DNA from 4 places in the Lysinibacillus sp. Bpr_S20 genome. Region 4 is predicted to be linked to each of the others. Evidence: riboswitches for the same ligand, from Rfam matches in the RefSeq annotation. Region 4 holds a riboswitch; each other region holds the start of a gene.
The links. A riboswitch is a leader RNA that binds a small molecule or an ion and turns the genes downstream of it on or off. The one in region 4 is predicted to bind S-adenosylmethionine.
Positions count from the first base shown of each region.

Region 1: it holds a riboswitch for S-adenosylmethionine, as region 4 does, so the genes downstream of both, metK (methionine adenosyltransferase) here and metA (homoserine O-acetyltransferase MetA) in region 4, are expected to answer to the same signal.
Region 2: it holds a riboswitch for S-adenosylmethionine, as region 4 does, so the genes downstream of both, MWJ95_RS23960 (Na+/H+ antiporter NhaC family protein) here and metA (homoserine O-acetyltransferase MetA) in region 4, are expected to answer to the same signal.
Region 3: it holds a riboswitch for S-adenosylmethionine, as region 4 does, so the genes downstream of both, MWJ95_RS04925 (MetQ/NlpA family ABC transporter substrate-binding protein) here and metA (homoserine O-acetyltransferase MetA) in region 4, are expected to answer to the same signal.

Region 1 is NZ_JALNLQ010000004.1:21,700-25,776, reverse strand. It holds gene MWJ95_RS11180 (gamma carbonic anhydrase) at 1-160, shown strand, start outside; gene metK (methionine adenosyltransferase) at 344-1,540, opposite strand; SAM riboswitch class I at 1,875-1,993, opposite strand; gene pckA (phosphoenolpyruvate carboxykinase (ATP)) at 2,653-4,077, shown strand, end outside.
Region 2 is NZ_JALNLQ010000020.1:7,928-12,004, reverse strand. It holds gene MWJ95_RS23980 (ABC transporter ATP-binding protein) at 1-109, opposite strand, end outside; gene crcB (fluoride efflux transporter CrcB) at 798-1,160, shown strand; gene crcB (fluoride efflux transporter CrcB) at 1,157-1,486, shown strand; gene MWJ95_RS23965 (hypothetical protein) at 1,517-1,864, shown strand; SAM riboswitch class I at 2,081-2,187, shown strand; gene MWJ95_RS23960 (Na+/H+ antiporter NhaC family protein) at 2,288-3,568, shown strand; gene MWJ95_RS23955 (hypothetical protein) at 3,822-3,983, shown strand; gene MWJ95_RS23950 (MFS transporter) at 4,036-4,077, opposite strand, start outside.
Region 3 is NZ_JALNLQ010000002.1:59,409-63,485, forward strand. It holds gene MWJ95_RS04915 (methionine ABC transporter permease) at 1-667, opposite strand, end outside; gene MWJ95_RS04920 (methionine ABC transporter ATP-binding protein) at 660-1,685, opposite strand; gene MWJ95_RS04925 (MetQ/NlpA family ABC transporter substrate-binding protein) at 1,775-2,602, opposite strand; SAM riboswitch class I at 2,691-2,795, opposite strand; gene MWJ95_RS04930 (pyridoxal phosphate-dependent aminotransferase) at 2,977-4,077, opposite strand, start outside.
Region 4 is NZ_JALNLQ010000005.1:251,843-255,919, reverse strand. It holds gene MWJ95_RS15050 (GerAB/ArcD/ProY family transporter) at 1-1,409, shown strand, start outside; gene metA (homoserine O-acetyltransferase MetA) at 1,562-2,497, opposite strand; SAM riboswitch class I at 2,639-2,748, opposite strand; gene MWJ95_RS15040 (nucleotide excision repair endonuclease) at 2,943-3,314, shown strand; gene MWJ95_RS15035 (TrmB family transcriptional regulator) at 3,396-4,077, opposite strand, start outside.

The DNA.
Region 1 (4,077 bases), on a different contig from region 4:
ACCTCCAGGAAAAGTCATTCCTCCAAATAGCTTAGCACTTGGTCGGCCCGCAAAGGTTGTAAGAGAATTAAATGAAGAAGATAAAGAAGATATGGAACGCATCATACGTGAATATGTAGAAAAAGGCCAATACTATAAATCTCTTCAACCAAAACATTAATAGCTATTTCTAAACTAAGTAGCTCCACGTTTGCTTGGGCAACCGAGCCATCCATGATTAGGAGTAGGAGTTTATTTTTTTTCGTAAAAAAAAACAGCGAAAGGGGCTTACAATGTTGAGCCCCTTTCTGTATTAGTATTTTAATATAGTTTCCTAGCTACTTCATCACTTTAGCTGAATAGTTTATAAACCTGCTTTTTCTTTTAATGCGTCAGCTTTGTCAGTTTGTTCCCAAGGTACATTTAAATCAGTACGACCAAAATGACCATATGCTGCAGTTTGCTTATAAATTGGGCGACGAAGGTTAAGCATTTTAATAATCCCAGCAGGGCGTAAATCAAATAAGTCGCGTACCCATTTTACAATTTCACTTTCCGTAACTCTTCCTGTCCCAAATGTATCAACAGCAATAGATACAGGTTGAGCAACACCAATCGCATAAGCTAGTTGTACTTCAGCTCGATCTGCTAAACCAGCTGCTACGATATTTTTTGCCACATAGCGTGCTGCATATGCTGCTGAACGGTCAACCTTAGTTGCGTCCTTACCTGAGAAAGCACCTCCACCATGACGTGCATAGCCACCGTATGTATCAACGATGATTTTACGTCCAGTTAGACCAGCATCCCCTTTTGGACCACCAATGACGAATCGACCTGTTGGGTTGATGAAATATTTAGTATCGGCATCTAGTAATTCTTTTTGAACAACTGGAGCAATTACAAATTCTTTTAAGTCTGCTTGAATTTGCTCAAGCGTAGCTTCTTCATCATGCTGTGTTGAAATGACAATCGTATCAACGCGCACTGGTACATTATTTTCATCATATTCAACCGTTACTTGAGTTTTTCCATCTGGACGTAAATATGCTAATTCACCTGACTTACGTACTTCCGTTAAACGACGAGCTAATTTATGGGCTAAACTAATTGGCAATGGCATAAGCTCTGGCGTTTCGTTACATGCATAACCGAACATTAAACCTTGGTCACCAGCGCCAATTGCTTCAATGTCAGCGTCTGTCATTGAGCCTTCACGCGCCTCTAATGCTTGATCAACACCTTGAGCAATATCAGGTGATTGCTCACCGATCGCAACAAGTACTGCTAGATTTTCTGCATCAAAGCCATATTTCCCACGTGTATAACCAATTTCGGCTACAGTATCACGAACTATGCCTTTTATATCTACATAAGTAGAAGTAGTAATTTCTCCTGATACTAATGCTAAGCCTGTTGTTACTGTTGTTTCACACGCTACACGTGCGTTTGGATCTTCTGCTAAAATAGCATCTAAAATGGCATCCGAGATTTGGTCACAAATTTTGTCTGGATGTCCTTCTGTTACACTCTCTGATGTAAACAGTCGACGGTTTGTCATTTGGTTTTCCTCCTATTACTTTTACAAATAATATTTGCGAATTAATACGGTACTCATTACCCATGTCAAGTTCACTCCTAAGGAATTGAACCCTCAAGCCGTTGTTGCTGTCGCTACGTTTGCACTTCGCTTTCGCACAGTAAACATTTGTTGCTGTCGCTACACTTTCGCACAAATAAACAGCTCTGCTTTTAACACGAGGATTTCGAAAGATCCGTCATTATAATAAGGAAAGGACTATATACTTACCTTTAATTCGTTTTTAACAATAAAAAAATCCTTTTCTCACGCTTACTTAACATGAGGAAAGGAATAATGACTTCGTAACCTTTCACTCTTATCGTTCAAGGGGTATCCCCTTGCATCAGGTTGGCACCAACGCATGTCGTGAAATAGTTCATGCAGGTTGCCGGGTTTCACAGGGCCTGACCCTCCACCAGCTCGGGATAAGAGTATCCGTTCAATATCTCATAATACGTAAAAGGTCGAACATTGTCAAATATTTTTCACTTATGCACTACCGCTATGTCTGCACTACGCTTTCGCGCAAAAAACACCTAAGGCAAGCACAAAGACATTCCTGGCAAAATTGCTGAGGCATAATTGTTTGTATTCATATAAAAAAACTATGAGATTTATCAAGAAATTAATTTGGATTATGCTGTAAATTTAAACAAAATAATCCCTACTCTCCACCTCACATCATGTGTTAACATATGTGTAACCCCTTACAGCATTTTTTGTAGCGAACGCAGAGCATCAGCTACAGAACATGTGGTGGATGAATATGATATTTTAGCCCCTTTTCAGTCGAAGACAAGCTCCAACTAAAAACACGCTAATTACTTCACATCCTGTGCGAACCTCATGTTCTAAACACAATTTTGCTGTGTCGAAAGTGAATGTGTGATCACTTAATATATATAGGGTAAAAAGCATGATCAAAACGAATGAATATACTTTTTGTCGTTTTCTTGAAAAGTAATAAAATCTAAAAAATAATTTCTTAATTAGTATAGATTATTTAAGCAATTGTGTTATACTATTTTTGAAATTAAGAAAATCTCCCTCAGACTCAAGGGAATACTATAAAAAAGGATGGTATTTAATCGATGAATTCAGTAGAAATTGCAAACGAACTGAAGGAATTATTAAGCGGCGGTAACATTAATGTTCAACTTTCAGTACCACAATTAGCTGAAAAAGCTACTTCTCGTGGTGAAGCTATGTTAACAGTAGATGGCGCAGTTCGTGCAGAAACTGGCAAATACACTGGTCGTTCACCTAAAGATAAATATACGGTAGAAGAAGAAAGCACAAAGGATAAAATTGACTGGGGTAAAGTTAACCGACCAATTTCTTCTGAAGTGTTCGATAACTTATATGTAAAAGTAGTAAAATATTTAAAAGAACGTGACGAATTATTCGTATTCAAAGGCTTTGCTGGTGCTGACAAAGATTCACAATTAAGCATCCAAGTAATCAATGAATATGCTTGGCACAACCTTTTCGCTCATCAATTATTTATCCGTCCAACTAAAGAAGAATTAGCTTCTCATGTTGCTGATTTCACAGTTATCTCTGCTCCTAACTTTAAAGCAGACCCTGTCGTTGATGGTACTGCTTCTGAAACATTCATCATTGTATCACTTGAAAAGAAAATTATCCTAATCGGTGGTACTGAATACGCTGGTGAAATCAAAAAATCTATTTTCGGTATTATGAACTACTTATTACCACAACAAGGCATCCTATCAATGCACTGCTCAGCAAACGTTGGCGAAGCTGGTGATGTTGCATTATTCTTCGGTTTGTCTGGTACTGGTAAAACTACTTTATCAGCTGACCCTGACCGTAAGCTTATCGGTGACGATGAACACGGTTGGTCTGATAACGGTGTATTCAACATTGAGGGCGGTTGCTATGCAAAAACAATTAACCTTTCTGCTGAAAAAGAACCAGAAATCTACAACGCAATCCGCTTCGGTTCTGTTTTAGAAAACGTAGCGGTTGATCCAGAAACTCGCATTTGTGACTATGATGATGGTTCATTAACAGAAAATACACGTGTAGCTTATCCAATCCAATACATTGAAAATATTGTTGATCCATCTGTTGCAGGTCACCCAAAAACAATCATCTTCTTAACGGCTGATGCATTTGGTGTATTACCTCCAATCAGTAAATTAACAAAAGAGCAAGCAATGTACCACTTCCTAAGCGGTTTCACATCTAAACTTGCTGGTACAGAGCGTGGTGTAACAGAGCCAGAACCAGTATTCTCAACTTGCTTCGGTTCTCCATTCCTTCCACTTCCAGCAACAGTTTATGCTGAAATGTTAGGTCAAAAAATTGACGAGCACGGTGCACAAGTATTCTTAGTGAACACTGGTTGGACTGGTGGCGAATATGGTACTGGTAGCCGTATGAAGCTTTCTTATACTCGTGCAATGGTACGTGCTGCAATTGATGGCAAATTAGCTAATGTCGAAACAACTCAAGATTCAGTATTCGGTTTAAACATTCCAACTTCTATT
Region 2 (4,077 bases), on a different contig from region 4:
GCGGAACAACTTCTAAGCCACTCGCAATTATTAAGAGTACGACAGCTATTGTATATTGCTTCCAATATTTCTTAAAAAACCAGCTTAATTTACTTAAAACATCAAACATACGTTATAACCTTCTTTCTCTAGTGCTGTTAAAGCTTTGCTACCCACTATCCAGATATACCTTGATGAAAATCATTTTTTGTACTTTGTTTTGCATACACATACACTCCTTTTTATGGTCACTACAACCCTTTTTTGCAAAAAAAAAGACACATACCCTCAAAAAAGAGCATGTGTCTCTTCATAAAAGGCCAGGAGCTTCCCATGCCTTTTATTTGCAACGCAAAATAAAAAGTTAGAAGACATGGACGATGTATGCAGTTGTACTTTGATATGATACTGATAAAATTAACATCGTCATGCCCTCCTTTCCTTCAAATTGTTATAGTGTTCTTGAAGATTATCATACTTTAGAAATATTTGTCAACCAACTCACTGTTATTTTTTGTGTTTTTTAGGAAGTAGTTAGCGCTTTAAAGCAGCGAATTGCTAAATCGGAGAACCTTTAATTTAGAAATTTCCCTACAACTTTTTATATTGACTTTAACTCGCATAGTTCGATAGGGTCATTAATCAATTTATCGGAACAAATTTTTAATTTATCGGAACTATTTCTAGGTTTATCGCCCAAGTTTAATTTATCACCTAACTTTTCTAATTTATCACCTAACTTTTTAAATTTATCGCTCAACGTGGGTATAAAATGATACACTTTTCACTATAGACATTTTAGTTAAGGAGTCTTTATTTTGAAATCATTTTTAGCTGTTGGAATTGGCGGATTTTTTGGTGCCATCTGTCGATATAGCATTGGTCTAGCACTTTCAAATAACGGTGGTTTTCCATATGCGACACTTTGCATAAATATAATTGGTTGCTTTTGTTTAGCATGGCTCTTTACAACGTTTACAAAACGTACACCTATTATTTTAGGAATTGGTACAGGCTTTTTTGGTGCCTTTACAACATTTTCGACATTCTCTTTAGAAACGCTATTACTTTTGCAGGATAGTAAATGGCTTCAAGCCGCTCTTTATAGTTTAGTGAGTGTTTTTGGCGGTTTAGTTTCTGCCTGGCTAGGATTTAAGGTAGCAAAGGGGCGCATCGTATGATAGTTATTGGTATCGGTGGCTTTTTGGGCGCACTAACGAGATTTTATCTAGGAAAATTGAGTGTCCATTCATACCCATGGGCAACGTTTTTTATTAATATAACGGGTTCTTTTGCACTTGGCTTTCTCTTTGCATTCGAACCAAGTGAATGGATCTGGCATTTTATAGGGCTTGGTTTTTTAGGAGCTTATACAACATTTTCAACATTTGGTTTTGAATGTTTGCAGCTCTTAGAGCAGAAAAAATGGAAACAAACGATTATTTATATATGCACTACCGTTTTATGCGGTTTACTTTTCGCTACACTTGGCTTTTCCCTTGTGTAGCAGCATTGATGAAAAACTAGAGGTGATTTTTTGACACAGCCATCCATTGAACAATTACAAGCGCTCCAAGCTGAAATTGAACAAACATTATATACTTTAATCGACCTGGAACTAGAAGAAAACTTTCCAGAAATGAATACACGCTTTGCACAATTACTTACAAAGGTGCAGGCAGCTAAGTTAATTGATTATAAGCTTGATGTCCTCGTTGACCCTCAAGACTTTGCAGCAGAAACATGTACTCTACTACAATGTTTAATAGAAGCTAAGGCTAGACCAAGAAAAAGACAACGCCTTCTAACCCATCGTATGATTTTAAAAATATGGCTTCGTAAAAATCAACGCTTTATGAATGAATTTTTACCACAAATGTTTTAGGCACCTTTTACTGTCTCAAGGGCGTCTCTTTTTAAAGTAGCAATTGCTGCAACACCTCTCTTATTTCCCCCTTCCAATCAAATTTAGCTACGTAAGAATAGTAACCCCCAACAAATCATACATGGCGCTTTGAAGTTAAGTTTGATTAAAAAGTGTTGCAAAAATCGACATTTTATTATATTATTTATTTTATTGTGAAAAAAATAATATATTTGCTTCTTATCAAGAGAGATGGAGGGACTGGCCCAATGAAATCTCGGCAGCGGAACTTATGATAAAGTTACTGTGCCAAATCCAGCAGGCAAAGGCTTGATAGATAAGAGGAGTGTTTTATAGATATAAGGCCTCTTCTTGATATTTCAAGAAGAGGCTTTTTTATTGAAAAAGAATGGACAAGAAACGTGTTCAATTTTGGAGGTTTACATGAAGAAAGGGAATCCATGGGCGCTCATCCCATTTGTTGTTTTTTTAATTTTATTTATTGGTTCTGGAGTTATTACAGGTGATTTTTATGCCTTTCCAGTCATTGTAGCTATTGCCATTTCAGGCGCTGTGGCCCTAGCAATGAATCGAAAAGAATCCTTTTCGAAAAAGGTTGATATCTTTTGCAAAGGCGCAGGAAACTTAAATGTCATGCTGATGGTTGTTATTTTTCTCTTGGCTGGAGCCTTTTCAGCGGTAACAAAAGGCATGGGGGCAGTGGACTCCACTGTTAACTTTGCTTTATCGGTCGTTCCACCAAACATGCTTGTCGTAGGCTTGTTCGTTATTGCCTGCTTTATCTCCCTATCAATGGGTACATCGGTGGGAACGATTGTTGCACTGGCGCCAATTGGAGTTGGGATAAGCGAGCATACCGATTTTTCCATTGCTTTAGTAATGGCAGCGATAGTTGGCGGTTCGATGTTTGGGGATAATTTATCCATTATTTCAGATACAACCATTACTGCCGTTCGCTCACAAGGCGCGGAAATGAAGGATAAATTCAGGGTGAATTTTTGGATTGTGTTGCCGGCAGCTATTGTTACGAGCATTATTTTAGGGCTTATTACAATGGGTGAAGCGGCCCAAGTGGAGCATTCAAACTATAATTGGATAAAAATTGCTCCTTATGTTTTAGTTATTATATTAGCGTTAACTGGCATGAATGTTTTCCTTGTTCTAGCACTTGGGATTGTTCTCGCAGGGGCTGTTGGTTTAGCAGATGGTAGCTATCATTTAATGAGCCTATTGCAAAAGATTGGTGAAGGAATGTCAGGCATGTATGAAATGGCATTTCTTGCGATATTAATAGCTGGAATGGTGGAGATTATTAAGTTTAACGGAGGAATTGACTTTCTTCTTCACCTGGCAACGCGAAGAATTAAATCGAAAAAGGGTGCTGAATTTGGCATTGCCGGACTTGTGGGCCTAACAAATTTATCTACAGCCAATAATACAATTGCTATTTTAATTGCTGGTCCGCTTGCAAAAAATATTGCTGATCAGTATGGGATTGAACCGAGAAAGTCCGCGAGTGTATTAGATATTTTTTCTTGTACGGTCCAAGGTCTACTGCCATACGGAGCTCAATTCCTGGCAGCCGCAAGTGTAGCAGGAATATCTCCTGTAAGCATGCTGCCATACTCTTTCTACCCAATTCTTATAGGAATTTGCGGAATCATTGCTATACTTGTCGGATACCCTGCAAAAAAGATAGCTTGAACTTCATCAATTAAAAAATATTGATCGTACATTAAAATAATCCAATCGTTTTGAAAAAAGATTAATCAAAACGATTGGATTTTTTATTTGAAGCAAGTCTTTAAGCTCCTATGAACAACTGCGTTAATGATCTGATTTGGACCGATATTGTTTTTTGAGAAATATAACTCCTTATCCTTATAGCATATATTCGGAATTACCAAGAGGTTGATGTAAAATAATTTGTAAGAATAAAAAAGGAGTTGTTGAATGCATGAGTACAGTAAATAAATCTTTAATAATTGCAGGAATTTTTGGTATCTTTATTTATATGATTGAAGATTTTCATTTGAACTTTATCTGGAAATTTTTATTGTTATTTACCCTTGTTACTATCACAAAATCAGTTGCAGATAGACTATTTAAAGCGAGATGACCTAAAATCATATTTAATAAATTGATGAAGGAGAATTCTTAAAATTTTACAACTATACTTTCTCGTTAGTTATTTCATAACGTCTATATTTGAC
Region 3 (4,077 bases), on a different contig from region 4:
CTTTTTTTAGTTTCACGGCAAAGCGGTTACCTATCGATTGAATACTTTGAACAAGGATGATTAGGATAAACACTGTCGCATACATCACATCGACCTCATAGCGTAAGTGTCCATAACGGTATGCGAGATCACCTAAACCACCAGCGCCAACCATTCCTGCCATGGCTGTTGCTCCAATAAGACCGATTGTGGCAATCGTTAAACCTAAAATAATGGATGGGCGAGCCTCACGTAGTAGGACATTCCAAATGATATGACGGCGTTTAATGCCCATTGCTGTATAAGCTTCCACAACACCTGGATCAACTTCTAAAAGTGCAGTTTCCATAAGTCGCGCAATATAAGGCGCTGTATATACAACAAGCGGCACGATAACACCTTTTACACCAATAGTTGTGCCGACGATTAGCTTTGTGAACGGTAAAATGAAGAATAGTAAAATAATGAACGGTACAGAGCGAATAATATTAATAAATAAATTGAAAAATTGATAGAGAAATTTATTTTCAAACGATTGCCCCGGACGAGTCAAAACGATTAATAGTCCTAAAGGAATCCCAATTAAAATAGAGAAGAATAATGAAATCCCGACCATTTGAAAGGTTTCGATAATAGATTTCCAAATAACATCTGACCAATCTGCAAAGAAGCTTTGTATACTATTCATGTAATTCGCCTCCTAACTCCTCAACGTCTACCCCGTTTTCTTTAAAATACTTCAGTGCCTTTTCTACGATATGCGCCTTACCATGTAGATGCACGACAATATTACCAACAATGCCGTTTTTTAATTCAATGATATTGGCTGTTAATATATTTGGTTGTACATCATAGACTTTGCTCACTTCTGCAAGTAATGGTTTCCCTGTACTTTCACCAAGGAATGTTAAACGAATCACACTTCCCGAGACATTTAATTGCTTGATAAGAGAAGGAGATAAGTTGCGTTGAGATATGGTATTTAAAAACTTTCGGGTCGTTAAATGCTGAGGCTTTGAAAAGAGTTCTATAGCAGATCCATTTTCCACAACCGTCCCTGATTCAAGAACGGATACATCATCGCAAATTTTTTGAATAACATTCATTTCATGTGTAATGAGTAAAATAGTGATGCCCAGCTCACGATTAATTTTCAAGAGAAGATCAAGAATAGCGTCAGTTGTTTCGGGGTCGAGAGCACTTGTTGCTTCATCACTGAGTAAAATCTCAGGTTCTTGGGCAAGGGCCCGTGCGATAGCGACACGTTGCTTTTGCCCCCCTGAAAGCTGACTAGGGTAACTATCTAATTTCTCTGTTAGGCCAACAATTTCTGCATATTTTGCAACGCGTTGTTTCACCTCAGAGTCACTATAGCCAAGAAGCTTTAATGGTACCGAGATATTGTTGTATACGGTTGCTGTTTTTAAAAGGTTAAAATGTTGAAAGATCATGCCGATTTTTTGACGGGTTTTACGAAGGTCGTTAAGAGAAAGGGAAGTAATATCTACATGATCAATCAATACTCTTCCTGTTGTTGGACGCTCTAATAAATTGACACAGCGTATAAGGGTACTTTTTCCGGCACCACTGTAGCCAATAACTCCATGGATTTCACCTTTTTTGACATGCAAGTTAATACCATCTACTGCTTTGACGATACCTTTTTTAGTTTTAAATTCTTTTGTTATATTTTCTAATTGAATCATCTGTGATATCTCCTTTCTAAGCCCTTCTATAAATCAAGAATCTGCTAGTCTCGCAGATTCTTGATTTTATGAAAGGTCCTTAATTGTTACTACCAGCCTGGAATAACAGAACCTTTGAATTCTTCTTCAATAAATTTGCGTACTTCATCCGATTGATAAGCTTCAACAAATTTCTTTATTGTTGGATCATTCTTGTTTTCTGCACGTACCACAATGTAATTAACATATGGAGAGTCAGTAGATTCTAAAAGAATGGAGTCTTTTTTAGGATTAATGCCTGCATCAAGAGCGAAGTTCGTATTAATTGCTGCTAGATCTACTTCACTAAGCTGCTTTGGAATTTGTGCAGCCTCTAATTCAATGAATTTCAAATTCTTTTTGTTTTCTTCCACATCGCGAATAGATGCTGTTAAGTCTGCACCGTCTTTTAATTTAATATAGCCTGCCTCTTGAAGGACGAATAGGGCACGGGCTCCGTTTGTTGGGTCGTTTGGTAATCCGAATGTTGCACCATCAGGAACTGCATCCAATGATTTATATTTCTCAGAGTATATGCCCATAGGATTTAAAATTGTTTTTGCTACTGGCACTAAATCTGTATTGTGATCTTTGTTAAATGCATCGAGGAATGGCTTGTGTTGATAATTATTTACATCAAGATCACCTTCGGCTAACGATGTATTTGGTAACACATAATCAGAGAAAGTTTTTAGTTCTACCTCTAAGCCATTTTTTTTAGCAACTTTTGCGGCAACCTCTGTAATTTGTTCGTGTGGTCCAGAAGTTACACCTACTACAATCTTATTCTCATTAATAGCCTTACTTTCTTTACTATCTTCTTTAGAACCACAGCCTACTAATGCAGCTACCAGTGTGAGACTCGCTAAACCTAATAAAATTTTGTTTTTCTTTTTCATGAAACATACCTCCAAAGTTGTATTATCGGTTTGTAAAAATAAAAAAAACCTTCTTATAAACTAAGAGAGGCTCATGAAAAATTGTCCTCTCTTATCTTTCAAACGATGATCGTTTGCAGGATTTAGCACCTTCCTTAAAAAAGGAGGTTGCCGAGCTTCATAGGGCCAGTCCCTCAGCTACTCTTGATAAGAGATTTATAATATTTTTTTGTAAATCCGATAGAACTAATATAAATTATAGGATATTGTAAGTCAATTGAATTTTTAAAATTTTTTATTTTATTATAATATTTAGCCGCGAAAGAATTGCTAAAACTGTCCCATAGCAAGTTTGAAACAGTTTTTCGAAAGTAGGGGATTGCAATGCTCATGAGCTAAAATAAGTTTAATTTTTCAATTCTGCTGATTGCTTCGCGTAAGCGGTCTTCGCTAACAAGTAAACCAACCCGTACATAGCCTTCGCCGTATTGACCGAAGCCATTGCCTGCAGCTACTGCAATATCAGCTTTGTCTAGCAATATATCGGTAAATTGTTCACTCGTAAAACCAAGTGGAACAGGGAGCCATGCAAAGAAAGAGCCTTTTGGTGCTGTGACTTGCCAACCAATTCGCTTAGCTTCTTTGATCAGGACGTTTCGCCGGCGCTCATAAGTCGTTCTTAGCTGATCAGCACAACTCTGGGAAGCAGTAAGTGCAACTGCCGCGGCTTGTTGCACTGCAGGGAATTGACTACAAAATAGATGATCTTGAATAAGGTTAATGGCTGCAACAATATCAGGATTACCAACTGCAAAACCTATGCGCCAGCCTGCCATATTATACGTTTTGGATAATGTATACATTTCGATACCGACATCTTTAGCACCATCAGCCTGCAGGAAGCTGATAGGTTGATTGCCGTCAAATCCAATCGCCCCGTAGGCAAAATCATGTGATACGATGATGTTATGCTTTTTTGCAAAGCGTACTGTTTCCTCGAAAAATTCTAGTGTTGCAGTACCTCCAGTTGGGTTGTTTGGGTAATTCAAGTAAAGAAGCTTTGCCTTTTCTTTAACTTCATCGGATAAAGCATTATAATCAGGCAGGAAATTGTTTTCTGCAAAAAGTGGCATGACTTCAAAATTAACATCACCCAATACGACACCAGATAAGTAATCTGGATATCCGGGATCAGGTAATAGCATTGTATCACCGGGATTTAAAACGGCTAACGGTAGCTCAACAAGGCCAATTTTCGTACCACCGAGAATAGCAACCTCTGTTTCAGGGTCAATATCCACATTGTATTGACGTTTGTAGAAGTCTGCTGCGGCCACTCGTAATTCTGCTATGCCACGAAATGGAGAGTATTTATGATTTTGAGGATTTTCTGCCGCCTCCTGTAATGCTTGAATAATGTGTGAAGGAGTGGGTTGATCTGGATTTCCTTGACCAAGATTGATAACATCACGCCCTTCAGCAAGAGCAGCGTTTAC
Region 4 (4,077 bases):
ATGAAACCATCTTAGGTCGTTTTTTCGGAAAAATTACCGCGCTTGGTTTTATCTCTCTTACCTTACTTTCTGCAGGTGAATTATTATTTTTTATAGGGGCTTTCATGAAAACAGAGGTAATGGTTGAGACGCCTACTATGGTTTTTGCACTGCTGTTCGGTATCATCATCGTCTATGCTACATATCTAGGGATTGAAGTTTTTGCACGGTCTACGGAAATACTTTTCCCAATATTCATCTTAATTTTTATTGTTTTTGTCATTTGTATTTCTCCACAAATTCATATAGAAAATATAAAGCCAATTTTGGAAGCATCCCCAAAATCGATTAGCTTTAGTATGTTTCAATTTATAAGTCTTTTTTCATTCCCGCTTGCCGTGCTATTAATGATTTTCCCTTCTGCTGTCAATGTCCATAAATCGGCACAAAAAGGGTTTTACATTGGCTCGATGATCGGGGGGCTTATTTTAATTATCATCATCATTCTATGTATTCTTGTCCTAGGTCCTGCTAATACCGCTGCCCGCATATCCCCCAGCTATGCATTAGCCCAAAGAATTTCTATCGGAAATTTTGTGCAGCGTATTGAAGTGATTATGGCGGTCATGTGGATTATCTCTATTTTTATTAGAACTTTTATGTATTTTTATGCTTCAGTCATTGGTATAGCTCAAGTATGTAAGATCAAAGATCATCGACCACTCATTTTTCCAATAGGTTTAATTACCATTGGTCTTTCGCAAATTATTCATCCTAATATCGTACATTCCTACACTTACAATAGAGAAATTTGGCCATTGTTTTCAGGCGTTTTCACAGTTAGTTTGCCGCTATTATTATTAATTGTTGCAATGATTCGAAAAATCAACGGTAATCAAGGAAATACTACACAAAGTAATAGTAGCAGCAATGGCGGTAATTCTTCTCAGAGTGAAAGTAATAGTAATGACGAAAATTCTACGCAAAGTAACAATAGTAATAATTCCGCTCAGAGTGATAGCGGGAACAATAGCAATAATTCTACTCAGGGTGGTAATAGTAGCAATAGCAATAATTCTACTCAGAGTAACAGTAGTAGCAATAACGAGAATTCTGCTCAGGGTGATAGTAGTAGCAATAGCAATAATTCTAGTCAGAGTGACAGTAGTAGCAATAACGAGAATTCTGCTCAGGGTGATAGTAGTAGCAATAGCAATAATTCTGCTCAGGATGGTAATAGTAGCAATAGCGAGAATTTTAGTCAGAGTGATAGTAGTAGCAACAACCATCATTCCACTCAAAATGATAGTAGTAGCGATAATTCTAACCAAAGTGACAGTAGCAGTGATAGCAATAATTCTACTCAAAATGAAAGTGATACAGGCAATACACCAAATAGTGATAGGAGTGGAAATTCATCAGATAAATAACAGCATAGTAGTTTATCTCCGGAAGCCGTGAATGACATGAAGTTTAAGTATAGAGAAATTAAAAAATGATGCCCCTGACGTAATCAAGGTCATCATTTTTTCTTTACATTTACTTCTGAGCTTACGCTACAAAAGACAAGTGCTGAAAGAAATTAAATATGATATTCAATCTCATCAACAAAATCCCATTCGTATGGTGTTTCTTGGTAAACGTAGTAATTCAACCAATTCGAGAATAATAAATGCGTATGGGCACGCCACGTATTAAGTGGTTCATTTACTGGATCGTCATTTGGGAAGTAATTCACCGGTACCTCAATATCTAATCCTTTCGCGACATCACGATTATACTCATCAGCTAACGTTGTCGCATCGTATTCTAGATGACCGGTAATCATGATATTTTTATTATCCTTAGATTGCACGATGAAAACGCCAGCATCTTCTGAATAAGACAGTAATCGTAAATCAGGATGGTTGCGGACTTCATCAATCGAAACAGATGTATAACGAGAATGTGGTGCCGTAAATAAATCACTAAAACCTCGTACTAAATCCACTGTTAAATCCGTAATGACATGAGAATAGACACCTGAACATTTAGAAGAAAGCTCAATTTTGCCGATACCATAATGATGATATAATGCCGCTTGTGCGCCCCAACATATATGTAGAACCGATGTTACGTTATGCTTTGACCAATCCATAATTTGTGAAATTTCCTGCCAATAGTTCACGTCTTCAAATGCCATTTTTTCTACTGGTGCACCCGTAATAATCATGCCGTCATAGCGGCGATGGCGAATTTGATTGAAAGTCGTATAAAATAACTGCAAATGTGATTTACTGACATTTTTCGATTCATGCGTAGCGGTATTTAAAAATGTAATATTCACTTGTAACGGTGTATTCCCCAATAAACGAAGTAATTGCAGCTCTGTTTTTTCTTTTTCTGGCATTAAGTTTAAAATTAAGATATTTAACGGCCGGATTTGTTGCGTTTTTGCTCTATCCTCTTCCATTACGAAGATTTTTTCCTCTCGTAAATGTTCTCCAGCTGGTAAGTTTTTTGGAATATTAATTGGCATCTTGCATTCCCCTCTCTTTTATTTCTCTCTGTTGAAATCAATTAGTGCAACGGGCACCCCGCAAACCTCAATAAGACTTAAAATTAAAAAATCCCTCTCATTCCATATGAGATAGAATGAGAAGGATTAAGTCCACGTTCACTCTTATCTCTCAAAGGATAATCCTTTGCTGGAATTAGCACCTTTCTAACTTTTGTTAGAGGTTGCTGAAGCGTCATCGGGCCAAATCCCTCAACTTCTCTTGATAAGATTATTTAATTAAAAAGAATTGTAACATGAACAATTAAGAATATCAATAATACATAGAATATTTCGTTATTAATCATGCATGTCATTATGGTATTTGTTTAACACTAATGTGAAAGTTATGTCTACATATTTTATGGTAAACAAGCTGTAATTATGTTAACATATACCTTTAGTAACAGAGAGGAACGTGAAAAGTTTGATTAAAATTGAATTCCCAAAACCAGATTTAGTAATTCGCCAACGCGAACAAGATTTAAAGCCAGGTGATGTACCAATCACTCCATACTTCGGTTTTATTGACTTCCATAAAATCACACGTGAAAAAGGCGGCATATTCTTATTCTACAATGAACAGAATGAATTATTATTTGTCGGTAAAGCACGTAAAATTCGCCAACGTATTAAAAAGCATTTTGAGGATAATGTGTCTCCGATGAAAAATCACCGTGATGAAGTTTTCAAAATTGAAGTGTATGAAGTAGATGATCCAATGGAACGTGAAATTTACGAAACATACGCGATCAATACATTCCGCGCTAAATACAATGTTGATAAAGTTTTTTATTAAAATAAAAAATACTTTTTAACAAAAAAGAATCTGCTCGTCATCTATGTAGCTTACTACACTGATGGCTTGCAGATTCTTTTTTTAATCTAAGAAAAAGGCTTTTCGTTCTTTAGTAATCCATTCCTCAAGTTCCTGATCATCGCGCTTTAATAGTCGATTGACCAGCACGTCATGCCATATATAATCCTCTAATAAGTAAATATGAACAGGATCATTTGTAATAAAGGCCATTTCTTGATTTGACGGTGAATGACCATAAATCATCTCTTGACTATCTACTGACAGGATAAACCAATGCGGTGTGGAGGTTTTCTTCGTATAGTTTGTAATACGATGCTGGTCTATGGAAGCAATATTTTCATCCACATACAATGAAATGCCATGAACCGGAATATGTTGAGAGACCTCTTGTATATCCTCTCTCAATTCTTCAAACATATCTTCCCACATCGATAATATAACTTTTTTCTCCGCTTTTTTTAATAATGACTGACAATAATTGACGATTGCCTCTTTTCCTTTTAAGGTGACAACCTTATGCTCCGCTTCCTGCTCTTCTACCTCTAATTTTTCTAATTGATCACTAATTGATGTGAAATTCGATTGCCAACGGTGCTGAATTTGTTGTAAAAACACAGCAACTGGAATGGCTGAGTATGTCGTTTGATCTGCCGTTTCTTCTTTTAATACTAACCCTTTTTCAACGAGTCCATTAAGTATGTCATATATTCTTGCGCGTGGGATACCGGAATTTTTACTTACT